One region of the Streptomyces sp. NPDC007164 genome, then DNA from elsewhere that is predicted to be linked to it. Evidence: riboswitches for the same ligand, from Rfam matches in the RefSeq annotation. Region 1 holds a riboswitch; each other region holds the start of a gene.
The links. A riboswitch is a leader RNA that binds a small molecule or an ion and turns the genes downstream of it on or off. The one in region 1 is predicted to bind thiamine pyrophosphate.

Region 1 (4,034 bases):
CAGCATCACCGCCGCGCACCCCAGCTCCATCGCGAGCGCCGCGTCGGAGGCCGTCCCGGCGCCCGCGTCCAGGATCACCGGCACCCGGGCCTGCTCGACGATCAGCCGGAAGTTGTGCGGATTGCGGATGCCCAGCCCGGAGCCGATGGGGGAGCCGAGCGGCATCACCGCCGCGCACCCCACGTCCTGGAGTCGGCGCGCCAGCACCGGATCGTCATTGGTGTATGGCAGCACGGTGAAGCCGTCGTCCACCAGGATCTCCGCGGCGTCCAGCAGCTCGATCGGATCGGGCAGCAGGGTCCGCTCGTCGGCCACCACCTCCAGCTTGATCCAGTCGGTGCCGAGCGCCTCGCGGGCCAGCCGGGCGGTCAGCACGGCCTCACCTGCGGTGAAACACCCCGCCGTGTTCGGCAGCACGCGGATGGAGAGCCGCTTCAGGACGGAGAGCACCGAGCCCTGGACGGTCGGATCGAGGCGGCGCATCGCGACGGTGGTCAGCTCGGTGCCGGAGGCGGTCAGCGAGCGCTCCAGCACGTCGAGGCCGGCCGCCCCGCCCGTACCCATGATCAGCCGGGAGCCGAACGTGGTGTCGCCGAGGGCGAAGAGGTCGTCGGACATGGTCAGCCTCCCTGGACCGCGGTCAGGACCTCGACGCGGTCACCGTCGGCGAGTACGGCGGTGGACCACCGGCCGCGCGGTACGACGGTCTCGTTGACGGCGGCCGCGACACCGGAGTGCGCGGTGGTGAGCGTGGTGACGAGCGCCGCCAGGGTGGTGCCCGCGGCGACGGGACGGGCCTCGCCGTTCACGGACACGGAGAGGGCGACGGCTCCGGGGGGCGGTGCGGACTCGGTCATGCGGGCTGCTCCTGACGTACGGAGGCGGCGGCGGAGGAGAAACGGTGCGGGGTGAAGGGGCGGGCCGGCTCGGGCGGCTCGCCGCCGGTGAGGAACTCGGCCATGACGTCACCGGTGATGGGGGTGAGCAGCACCCCGTTGCGGTGGTGGCCGGTGGCGAGGTGGAGGCCGGGCAGGGCGGTGGGGCCCAGCAGCGGGGCGTTGTCGGGGGAGGCGGGGCGCAGGCCGGCCAGGGTCTCGGTGAGCGGCAGCTCGGTGATGCCGGGGACCAGTTCGTGGGCGTCCCGCAGCAGCTCGTAGACGCCGCCCGCGGTGACCGTGGTGTCCCAGCCCATCTCCTCGCTGGTGGCGCCGACGACCAGCTCGCCGTTCTCGCGCGGTACGAGATAGAGGTGGCCGCCGCGGACCACGGCCCGGACCGTCCGGCTCAGGAACGGCGCGTACCCGGCGGGCACGGTCAGCCGCACCACCTGGCCCTTCACCGGCCGGACCGGTGGCACGACCTCGTCCGGCAGCCCGGGCAGCCGCCCGCTGAGGCTCCCCGCGGCGAGCACGACCTGGTCGGCCGCCAGCTCCGTACCCCCGGCGAGCACCGCCCCGGCGGCCCGGCCGCCCACCACGCACAGGCGCTCCACCCAGCCGCGGTGGAAGAACACCCCGGCCCGCTCGCAGGCGGTCAGCAGGGCGGCGGCCAGCCGGCGGGGATCGATCTGGTGGTCGCCGTCGACCCGCAGACCGCCCCGGACACCCGGCGCGAGCATCGGCTCCAGCCGTCGGCACTCACGGCCGGTGAGCCACTCCGATCCGAGGCCCGAACGCTGCTGGAGGGCGTGCAGATCCCGCAGGTGGGCACGGTCGTCGGAGTCCAGCGCGACGGCCAGGGTGCCGCAGGCGCGAAAGCCGGTCTCCTGACCGCTCGCCGCCTCCAGCTCGGCCACGAAGGCCGGATAGCGGGCCGCCGAGGCGACATTGAGGCCCAGCAGCAGCTGCTCGCCGTAGTGGAGTTCGGTGACGGCGGCCAGCATGCCGGCCGCCACCCGGGCGGCGCCGCCGCCCGGTTCGGGGTCGGCGACCGCCGTGCGCAGTCCGCGCTGCGCGGCCCGCCAGGCCGTCACCAGGCCGATGATCCCGCCCCCGATGACGAGGACATCGGATCCGTTTCCGTTCCGAGAAGAACGCATGGGCTTCCAGCCCCTCCCTTCGCCGGCATGACCCGGATCAGGTTCGTACGGTCGGAGGCCGCCCAGCCTCCCTCTCAGCCCGGTGCGTCCGGGCTCCCGCGAGTGTCTTACGTCGGCCACCCTAAACCCCGCCCCACCGGACCGGTAAGGGAGCTGTCGCCGTGGCCCGTCCGCCCGACGGCACCCGTCCGCACCGGGAGAACGGCCGGATCGGGCCGGACGGGCGGTGGGAGCGGGAGCCGCAGGAGGGCGGCGGGACGAGCACGGTCGGGGAACTCGCCCTTTCCTGACGGTAAATCAGGTGCTTATGGTGTACGGGTGAGCGATCAGCAGCAGTCAGAGCAGCCGGGCCGGTGGGCAGGACGCCGCGTCGTCGTCGTCGGTGCGGGCATGGCCGGGGTGCAGACCGCGGTGGCCCTGCGGGAGCAGGGCTTCACCGGCCCCGTCACCCTGATCGGCGCGGAACCGCACCAGCCCTACGACCGGCCCCCGCTGTCCAAGGCGGTGCTGCTCGGCAAGGCCGAGGACTCCGCCTTCGACATCGACTTCGAGGCGCTGGAGATCGATCTGCACCTGGGCCGTGAGGTGACCGGTGTCCGGCCGGACGCGCACGAACTGGACACCCCGGAAGGGCCCGTTCCCTACGACGCCCTGGTGATCGCGACCGGTGCCGAACCGATCGTGCTGCCCGGCACCGAGGGCGTTCCCGGCGTCCATCTGCTGCGCACCCTCGACGACGCGGCACGGCTGCGGCCGGTCCTCGACGAGCAGCACGGCGTCGTGGTCGTCGGCGCGGGCTGGATCGGTGCCGAGTTCGCCACCGCGGCCCGCGCCGCCGGCTGTGCGGTCACCGTCGTCGAGGCGGCCGACCGGCCCCTGGCGGGCGCGATGCCTGCGGAGGTCGCCGCTCCGATGGCCGCCTGGTACGCGGAGATCGGCGCCGAACTCCTCACCGGGGCCCGCGTCGACCGCATCGAGCCGGGCCGGGTGGTCCTCGCGGACGGGCGTACCGTCCCGGCCGGAGCGGTCGTCGTCGGAATCGGCGCCCGCCCCGCCACCGGCTGGCTGGCCGGCTCCGGCATCGCGCTCGGCTCCGACGGATCGGTGACCGCCGACGGGGCGCTGCGCACCTCGGCGCCCGATGTGTACGCGGTGGGCGACTGCGCCTCGTTCCCGTCCGCCCGGTACGGCGAACGCCTGCTCGTCCACCACTGGGACAACGCGCTCCAGGGCCCGCGCACCGCCGCCGCCAACATCATCGGCGCGGCGGCCGACGAGGCCCCGGAGCCGGTGACGTACGACCCCGTGCCGTACTTCTGGTCCGAGCAGTTCGACCGGTTCGTGCAGTACGCGGGCCACCACGGGAGCGCCGACACCCTGCTGTGGCGCGGCGATCCGGCCGGACCCGCCTGGTCGGTGTGCTGGCTGCGGGGCGACGTCCTGGTCGCGGTGCTCGCCGTCGGCCGGCCGCGCGACCTGGCGCAGGGGCGCAAGCTCATCGAGGCGGGGGCGCGGCTCGATCCGGAACGGGCCGCCGACCCGGCCGTACCGCTGAAGTCGGCGATCCGTCAGTAGCGTGCCGCAGGTCGTACAAGGGTGTCCGGAATGCGGGCAACCCCTTGGACGGCGGCCAGAATTGGTGCACTGTACATCTTTTGGGTCACCGACCCGTTCCCGGATCGGCACCGACCCGGCTCCCGGACCACCGACTCGTTCCCGAAGGACGTACATGTTCCGACACAGATGGGTCCGCGCCCTGCGCCGGATCTCCGTGGTCTCGGCCGCGACAGCCCTGGCCGGCGGCGTCCTCGCCGTTCCGGCCAACGCGGGCAGCGCCCCGAAGCCCGGCTCCAACCCGGCCGTCGACTACCAGGACCCGGTCGACGCGCTGCCACCGGTCTCCCGGCCGGACACCGAGCACTGCGCGGTCACGGCCGTCGAGCACGACTTCGGCAACACCCTCGGCGGGCCGCCGTACGCCACCACGCTCACCCCG
Region 2 (4,034 bases), on a different contig from region 1:
TCAGTGACACGGGCGCGTACGCCGTCGGCTGGCGCTTCGGGAAGCACAAGCTGGCGCCGCGCATCAGCCCCGGAAAGACCCGGGAGGGTCTCTTCGGGGCCGTCGCCTTCGCGATGGTCGCCGGTGCGCTGTGCATGCAGTTCCTGATCGACGGCGGTTCCTGGTGGCAGGGGCTGCTGCTCGGGCTCGCGGTCGCGGCCAGCGCCACCCTCGGGGACCTGGGCGAGTCGATGATCAAGCGGGACCTCGGGATCAAGGACATGGGCACGCTGCTGCCGGGGCACGGCGGCATCATGGACCGGCTGGACTCGCTGCTGCCGACCGCCCCGGTGGTCTGGCTGCTGCTGGTGCTGTTCGTCGGCTCCACCTGAGAAACAGGGTCCTGACCTGGGACTTTACGAGTGAGGGCCCGTTGTCCACAGGACGGCGGGCCCTCACTGTTCTGTCTGCGACACTGGATGAACCATGCCTAAGCCCGGAGAACTCACTTTCGTCGCGCCCCGCGGAGCCAAGAAGCCGCCGCGGCATCTCGCCGACCTCACGCCCGCCGAGCGCAAGGAAGCCGTCGCCGCGATCGGCGAGAAGCCGTTCCGCGCCCAGCAGCTCTCGCAGCACTACTTCGCGCGGTACGCGCACGACCCGGCGGAATGGACCAATATCCCGGCCGGATCGCGGGCCAAGCTCGCCGAGGCGATGTTGCCCGACCTGATGTCGGTGGTCCGCCACATCAGCTGCGACGACGACACCACCCGCAAGACCCTGTGGAAGCTGCACGACGGGACGCTCGTCGAGTCCGTCCTGATGCGCTACCCGGAGCGGGTCACGATGTGCATCTCCTCGCAGGCCGGCTGCGGGATGAACTGCCCGTTCTGCGCCACGGGGCAGGCCGGTCTCGACCGTAATCTGTCGACCGCCGAGATCGTCCACCAGATCGTGGACGGCATGCGGGCGCTGCGTGACGGGGAGGTCCCCGGCGGTCCGGCGCGGCTCTCCAACATCGTGTTCATGGGCATGGGCGAGCCGCTCGCCAACTACAACCGGGTGGTCGGCGCGATCCGCCGTCTCACCGACCCTGAGCCGGACGGGCTGGGGCTCTCGCAGCGCGGGATCACCGTCTCCACCGTGGGCCTGGTGCCCGCGATGCTCCGCTTCGCGGACGAGGGCTTCAAGTGCCGCCTCGCCGTCTCGCTGCACGCGCCGGACGACGAGCTGCGCGACACCCTCGTACCCGTGAACACGCGCTGGAAGGTCGGCGAGGTGCTGGACGCCGCGTGGGAGTACGCGGAGAAGTCCGGCCGTCGCATCTCCATCGAGTACGCGCTGATCCGCGACATCAACGACCAGGCGTGGCGCGGCGACCGGCTCGGCCGGCTCCTCAAGGGCAAGCGGGTGCACGTCAACCTGATCCCGCTGAACCCCACGCCCGGTTCCAAGTGGACCGCCTCGCGGCCCGAGGACGAGAAGGCGTTCGTCGAGGCGATCGCCGCCCACGGGGTGCCGGTCACCGTGCGGGACACTCGCGGTCAGGAGATCGACGGGGCCTGCGGGCAGTTGGCGGCAGCCGAGCGCTGAGGCGGAAACGGCCCGTGTAATCTGGGCCTGAAATCAACTTCATATTCCGACAGGGGAGCGCCACAGCGCTGAGAGTGCGGCACCGAGACAGGTCGGCCGCAGACCCTCTGAACCTCGCCCGGGTCATTCCGGGTAGGAAGTTCGGTCATCAACTCATGCTGTTGCGCCCTGCCCGCTTCCCGCGGGCAGGGCCGCGTCTCTTCCTGGCCAAAACCCAGGAGGAATCCACCATGACCACCACGCGCAGGACCAGGCAGCTCGCGGCTTCGGCCGTCGTCGCCGCGCTCGGCGTCACCGCACTCGCCGGCTGCGGGAGCTCCGACGACCCGGCCGCCGGTTCCGGCGGTACGAAGGGCTCGGGCTCCAAGACCGTGACCCTCGTCAGCCACGACTCCTTCAACGCCTCCAAGGACGTACTGAAGGAGTTCACCGAGGAGACCGGCTACACCGTCAAGGTGCTCAAGAGCGGAGACGCGGGGGTCGCGCTCAACCAGGAGATCCTGACCAAGGGATCCCCGCGCGGCGACGTGTTCTTCGGCGTCGACAACACCCTGCTCTCCCGCGCCCTCGACAGCGGGCTCTTCACGCCGTATCAGGCGAAGGGCATCGACCGGGTCGCGGCGGACACCCGGCTCGACGCCGACAAGCACCGGGTCACCCCGGTCGACACCGGCGACATCTGCGTCAACTACGACAAGAAGTACTTCGCGGACAAGAAGCTCGCGCCGCCAAAGTCCTTCGACGACCTGGCGAAGCCCGCGTACAAGGACCTGCTCGTCACCGAGAACGCCGGGACCTCGTCGCCCGGTCTCGGCTTCCTCCTCGGCACCGTCGCCACTTACGGCGAGAAGGGCTACCAGGACTACTGGAAGAAGCTGGAGCGCAACGGCGTCAAGGTCGTCGACGGCTGGGAGCAGGCGTACAACGAGGAGTTCTCCGGATCGGCCGGCGGGAAGAAGGCCAAGGCGGACCGGCCGCTCGTCGTCTCGTACGCCTCCAGCCCGCCCGTCGAGGTGCTGTACGCGAAGCCGCAGCCGAAGACCGCACCGACCGGCGTCGCCACCGGGACCTGCTTCCGGCAGATCGAGTTCGCCGGCCTGCTGAAGGGCGCGAAGAACGAGGCGGGCGGCAAGGCCCTGCTGGACTTCCTGATCAGCAAGAAGTTCCAGGAGGACATGCCGCTCAACATGTTCGTCAACCCGGTCGTCAAGGACGCGGCGCTGCCGGAGCTCTTCACGAAGTTCGGCGCGACGGTGGACAGTCCGGCGACCGTGGCCCCGGAGAAGATCGCCAAGAACCGTGAGCAGTGGGTCCAGTCGTGGTCCTCGCTCGTAGTGAAGTAACGAAGAGTCCCGTACGCGGAACGGACGCGGGCGGGAGGACTCCCCGCCCGCGGTCCGCGCACGCGGATGCCGCCCGTGCGAAGGCCCGGCGCGGGAGCGCGGTGCGGCTCGGCCTGATGGCCGTGCCCGTCGCGTTCTTCGCGCTGTTCTTCGCCTACCCGGTCGCGGCGATCGTCGGCCGGGGCCTGAAGGTGGACGGCGTCTGGCAGTTCGGCCGGATCGGCGAGGTGCTGGCCCGGCCGGACATCCGCGACGTCCTCTGGTTCACCACCTGGCAGGCGCTCGCCTCGACGGCGCTGACCCTGCTGATCGCGCTGCCCGGGGCGTATGTCTTCGCCCGCTTCGACTTCCCCGGCAAACAACTGCTGCGGGCGGTCGTCACGGTGCCGTTCGTCCTGCCGACCGTGGTCGTCGGGACGGCCTTCCTGGCGCTGCTGGGACGCGGCGGCTTCCTCGACGAACTCTGGGGCGTACGGCTCGACACCACGGTCTGGGCGATCCTGCTCGCCCATGTCTTCTTCAACTACGCGGTGGTCGTACGGACGGTCGGCGGCCTGTGGTCCCAGCTCGACCCCCGGCAGGAGGAGGCCGCCAGGGTGCTCGGCGCGGGGCGGTTCGCCGCCTGGCGGCGGGTCACCCTGCCGGCCCTGGCGCCCGCCGTGGCCGCCGCCGCGCTGATGGTCTTCCTCTTCACCTTCACCTCCTTCGGGGTCGTACAGATCCTCGGCGGCCCCGGTTACGCCACCCTCGAAGTGGAGATCTACCGGCAGACCGCGCAGCTGCTCGCCCTGCCGACGGCCGCCGTGCTGACGCTGGTGCAGTTCGCCGCGGTCGGCGCGATCCTCGCCGTGCACGCGTGGACCGTGCGGCGCAGGGAGACCGCGCTGAAGCTGGTCGATCCCGCGCAGACCGCCCGCAGGCCGCGCGGCGCCGGGCAGTGGGCGCTGCTCTGCGGGGTGCTGCTGACCGTGCTGCTGCTGATTCTGCTGCCGCTCGGAGTGCTGGTCGAGCGCTCCGTGGACACCACCGGCGGCCACGGCCTCGACTTCTACCGCGCGCTGGCGTCCGTGGACGCGGGCGGCGGCACGTTCCTGGTCGCGCCGCTCGAAGCGATCTGGA
Region 3 (4,034 bases), on a different contig from region 1:
TCCTTCCGGGAGACCGGCCATGCCCACGCGATCGGCCAGTGCCTGCTGAGCCAACTCGACGAGAAGGCCCGCGAGGACCACCTCGACCGTCACCCTGTGCGCCCGCTGACCCGCTACTCGGTGAAGGACCGCGCGACCCTCCTTGAGCGGCTGCGGTCGCTGGAGCGGACGGAACCTGTCATCGAGCGACAGGAGTACGCCCTCGGAACGGTCTGTGCGGCCATCCCGATCACAGCCGGATTCACCGCTGCCGCGATGGCGATTTCGGTACCCCTGGAGCAGGAAAGCCGGTTGCTCCCCGCAGTCGAACAACTACGTGGCGAAGTGGCCAACCTCTTGCGTTCGTTCGTGTTCTCTATCAGTATCTGAAAAATCACTCCTTGTGATCTGCTATCGCGTGCACCACGATGGCGTCAATAGGGCCACGGGGGATCATTCCTGGCCAGATTCATCTACTGCGGGGTTGAACGATGCGCGAGTCGGTTCAAGCTGAGGTCATGATGAGCTTCCTCGTCTCCGAGGAGCTCTCTTTCCGGATCCCGGTGGAGCTCCGGTACGAGGTCTGCGATCCGTATGCGATCCGGATGACCTTCCATCTGCCCGGTGACGCCCCCGTCACCTGGGCATTCGGCCGTGAGCTGCTGCTCGACGGCCTCAACAGCCCCAGTGGCGACGGCGATGTGCACATCGGCCCCACTGAGCCCGAGGGGTTGTCCGACGTACATATCCGGCTCCAGGTCGGCGAGGACCGGGCGCTCTTCAGGGCCGGTACGGCACCACTTGTGGCGTTTCTCGATCGGACCGACAAGCTCGTGCCACTTGGGCAGGAGTGCACGCTGGGTGACTTCGAGGGCAATCTCGAAGACGCCCTGGGCCGGATTCTCGCCGAGGAACAGAACGCCGGCTGAGCGGAACGGCGCAGCCGACCGGCCCGCCGGTCGAACACGGCATCTGCTGAACGGGTGAATTACTCACCCGCGGAGACGCTCAGGGTCTCGTCCTACGACGACGGCCCCTCCCGGTCCGTACGGGTGCCGAAGCTCCGGCTTCCGCGCCGAGCCCTGTGCGGTCCGCGGAGACGACCAGCGCCGCGAGCACCGTCGTCACCGGCACCGAGGCGACCAGTCCGATCGATCCGACCAGCGTTCGTACGATCTCCTCCGCCACCAGCTCGCTGTTGGCCACCGTCCCCACGCTGCTCTGCGCGACGGAGAACAGCAGCAGCAACGGCAGTGCCGCGCCCGCGTAGGCGAGCACCAGCGTATTGACGACCGAGGCGATGTGGTCGCGCCCGATCCTGATCCCTGCCCGGTAGAGCCCCCGTACGCCCAACGTCGGGTTCGCCTGGTGGAGTTCCCAGACCGCCGACGTCTGGGTCACGGTCACATCGTCGAGGACCCCGAGCGAACCGATGATGACACCGGCCAGAAGCAGACCGCTCATGTCGATGTGCGGGTACAGGCCATGGATGAGGCCGGTGTTGTCGTCGGTGTTGCCGGTCAGGCTCGCCCAGCCGATGAAGAGCGAGCCGAGCAGTCCGATCAGCAGCAGCGAGATCAGTGTGCCGATCACCGCGACCGAAGTACGGGCGGTCAGGCCGTGGCACATGTAGAGCGCGATCAGCATGATCGCGCTGGCCCCGACCACCGCGACGAGCAGCGGATTCGAGCCCTGGAGAATGGCGGGGAGGATGAACAGGGTCAGCACGGCGAACGAGACCGCGAGCGCGACCAGCGCCATCACCCCGCGCATGCGGCCCACCGCGACCACGACCAGGGCGAAGATCCCGGCCAGCAGCGCCATCGGGAACTTCCGGTTCACATCCGTCACCGAGTACTGCAGATCACGGGGCGCGTCGGGGGCGTACGCCACGACCACGCCCTGACCGTCGCGCAGCTGGCGCGGGGTGTCGGGCTGGATGATCTCGACGAACGTCCGGCCCTTGTCATGACCGGTCGTCACCTCGATCCTCGCCTTCTTGCACAGCCCCTGCCCGCCTTCCGACGGAGGCGTGGTGTCTCCGTCGACGGGCGTCCGGGCCGCGTTCACCTCCTTGCAGTCCACCTTGTCGATGTTCACCACCTTTCCCTGCTGGGTCTGCCGGTCGAATCCGACGCCGGTCCGTTCGTGCGGCGGCGCACCACCCGGCCAGAGGGCCACCAGACCGACGAGGACGGCGGCGGCGAACGGGAACAGTACGGCCGCGATGACCTTGCGCAGATGCTTGGAGACGGGCGCGGCAGGGCCATGGCTGTGCGAGTGGCCGTGCTGATGGGTTTGTGGTTCGTGGTCGATTCGGGGGGACGTCACCGGCCGATCATCGCAAGAAGAGACGGGCCCACTGTTCAGCAGGCGGGACGGGGCGCTAGCGTGGAGGGACCTTTGCACACGCGGGAGCTCGGAGCACCGGGCTGAGAGGGCGCTGATCTCCGTACGTCCGTACGGGACAGGCTGCGCCGACCGCCGAACCTGTTACCGGGTAATGCCGGCGTAGGGAGTAGGTCTCATGACCACATCGGACGCACGCACGCCTGCCTCGAACCAGAGCGACGAGGCCGGGAAGTCCATCGGCTGGCACAAGGGGTACGTCCGGGGCTCGCGCCCGGACCTCCAGGTGCCGGTCCGTCAGGTGCACCTCACCAACGGCAAGGACGTGACGCTGTACGACACGTCGGGTCCGTACACCGATCCCACCGTCGAGACCGATGTCCGTCGCGGGCTCGCACCGCTGCGGGAGAACTGGATCATCGCCCGCGGCGACACCGAGGAGTACCCGGGCCGCCCCGCCCGCCCGGAGGACGACGGGCTCAAGCACACCTCGCCGCGTGGCGGGCTGCGCAACCTCGACGCGGTCTTCCCCGGCCGCCCGCGGCTGCCGCGCCGCAGCCGGGACGGACGGCCGGTGACCCAGCTCGCGTACGCCCGCCGGGGCGAGATCACCCCGGAGATGGAGTACGTGGCCATCCGGGAGAACGTCGAGCCCGAGGTGGTGCGCGAGGAGATCGCGGCCGGCCGGGCCGTGCTGCCCGCCAACGTCAACCACCCGGAGATCGAGCCGATGATCATCGGCAAGCGGTTCCTGGTGAAAGTCAATGCCAACATCGGCAACTCCGCGGTGACGTCCTCCATCGAGGAGGAGGTGGAAAAAATGACGTGGGCGACGCGTTGGGGCGCCGACACCGTCATGGATCTGTCCACCGGCCGCAACATTCACACCACCCGTGAGTGGGTTCTGCGCAACTCCCCCGTGCCGATCGGCACCGTCCCGCTCTACCAGGCCCTGGAGAAGGTCGACGGCCGGGCGGAGGAGCTGACCTGGGAGATCTACAAGGACACGGTCATCGAGCAGGCCGAGCAGGGCGTCGACTACATGACCGTCCACGCCGGCGTGCGCCTGCCGTACGTACCGCTGACCGCCCGCCGCAAGACCGGAATCGTCTCGCGCGGCGGTTCGATCATGGCGGCTTGGTGTCTCGCGCACCACAAGGAGTCGTTCCTGTACGAGCACTTCGAGGAGCTCTGCGAGATCCTCGCGACCTACGACGTGACGTACTCACTGGGCGACGGGCTGCGTCCCGGCTCGATCGCCGACGCCAATGACGAGGCGCAGTTCGCCGAACTGCGCACGCTCGGCGAGCTGAACACGGTCGCCAAGCGGTTCGGCGTCCAGACCATGATCGAGGGGCCGGGCCACGTTCCGATGCACAAGATCAAGGAGAACATCGACCTTCAGCAGGAGATCTGCGAGGAGGCGCCGTTCTACACGCTCGGCCCGCTGACCACCGATGTCGCGCCGGCGTACGACCACATCACCTCCGGCATCGGCGCGGCGATGATCGCGTGGTGGGGCACGGCGATGCTCTGCTACGTCACGCCGAAGGAGCACCTCGGCCTGCCCAACCGGGACGACGTGAAGACCGGTGTCATCACCTACAAGATCGCGGCGCACGCGGCGGACCTCGCCAAGGGGCACCCCGGGGCGCAGGACTGGGACGACGCGCTCTCCGACGCCCGGTTCGAGTTCCGCTGGGAGG

Region 2: it holds a riboswitch for thiamine pyrophosphate, as region 1 does, so the genes downstream of both, ABZ622_RS27040 (thiamine ABC transporter substrate-binding protein) here and thiO (glycine oxidase ThiO) in region 1, are expected to answer to the same signal.
Region 3: it holds a riboswitch for thiamine pyrophosphate, as region 1 does, so the genes downstream of both, thiC (phosphomethylpyrimidine synthase ThiC) here and thiO (glycine oxidase ThiO) in region 1, are expected to answer to the same signal.

What each region holds. Positions count from the first base shown of each region.
Region 1 covers NZ_JBEYFB010000002.1:371,015-375,048, reverse strand. The annotation lists gene ABZ622_RS06180 (thiazole synthase) at 1-618, opposite strand, end outside; gene thiS (sulfur carrier protein ThiS) at 621-857, opposite strand; gene thiO (glycine oxidase ThiO) at 854-2,038, opposite strand; TPP riboswitch at 2,036-2,148, opposite strand; gene ABZ622_RS06165 (hypothetical protein) at 2,200-2,328, shown strand; gene ABZ622_RS06160 (FAD-dependent oxidoreductase) at 2,429-3,613, shown strand; gene ABZ622_RS06155 (peptide-N4-asparagine amidase) at 3,768-4,034, shown strand, end outside.
Region 2 covers NZ_JBEYFB010000025.1:77,319-81,352, forward strand. The annotation lists gene ABZ622_RS27030 (phosphatidate cytidylyltransferase) at 1-371, shown strand, start outside; gene rlmN (23S rRNA (adenine(2503)-C(2))-methyltransferase RlmN) at 466-1,572, shown strand; TPP riboswitch at 1,614-1,729, shown strand; gene ABZ622_RS27040 (thiamine ABC transporter substrate-binding protein) at 1,803-2,915, shown strand; gene ABZ622_RS27045 (iron ABC transporter permease) at 3,032-4,034, shown strand, end outside.
Region 3 covers NZ_JBEYFB010000003.1:119,860-123,893, reverse strand. The annotation lists gene ABZ622_RS07155 (IclR family transcriptional regulator C-terminal domain-containing protein) at 1-369, shown strand, start outside; gene ABZ622_RS07150 (SsgA family sporulation/cell division regulator) at 471-908, shown strand; gene ABZ622_RS07145 (YibE/F family protein) at 988-2,310, opposite strand; TPP riboswitch at 2,381-2,514, shown strand; gene thiC (phosphomethylpyrimidine synthase ThiC) at 2,507-4,034, shown strand, end outside.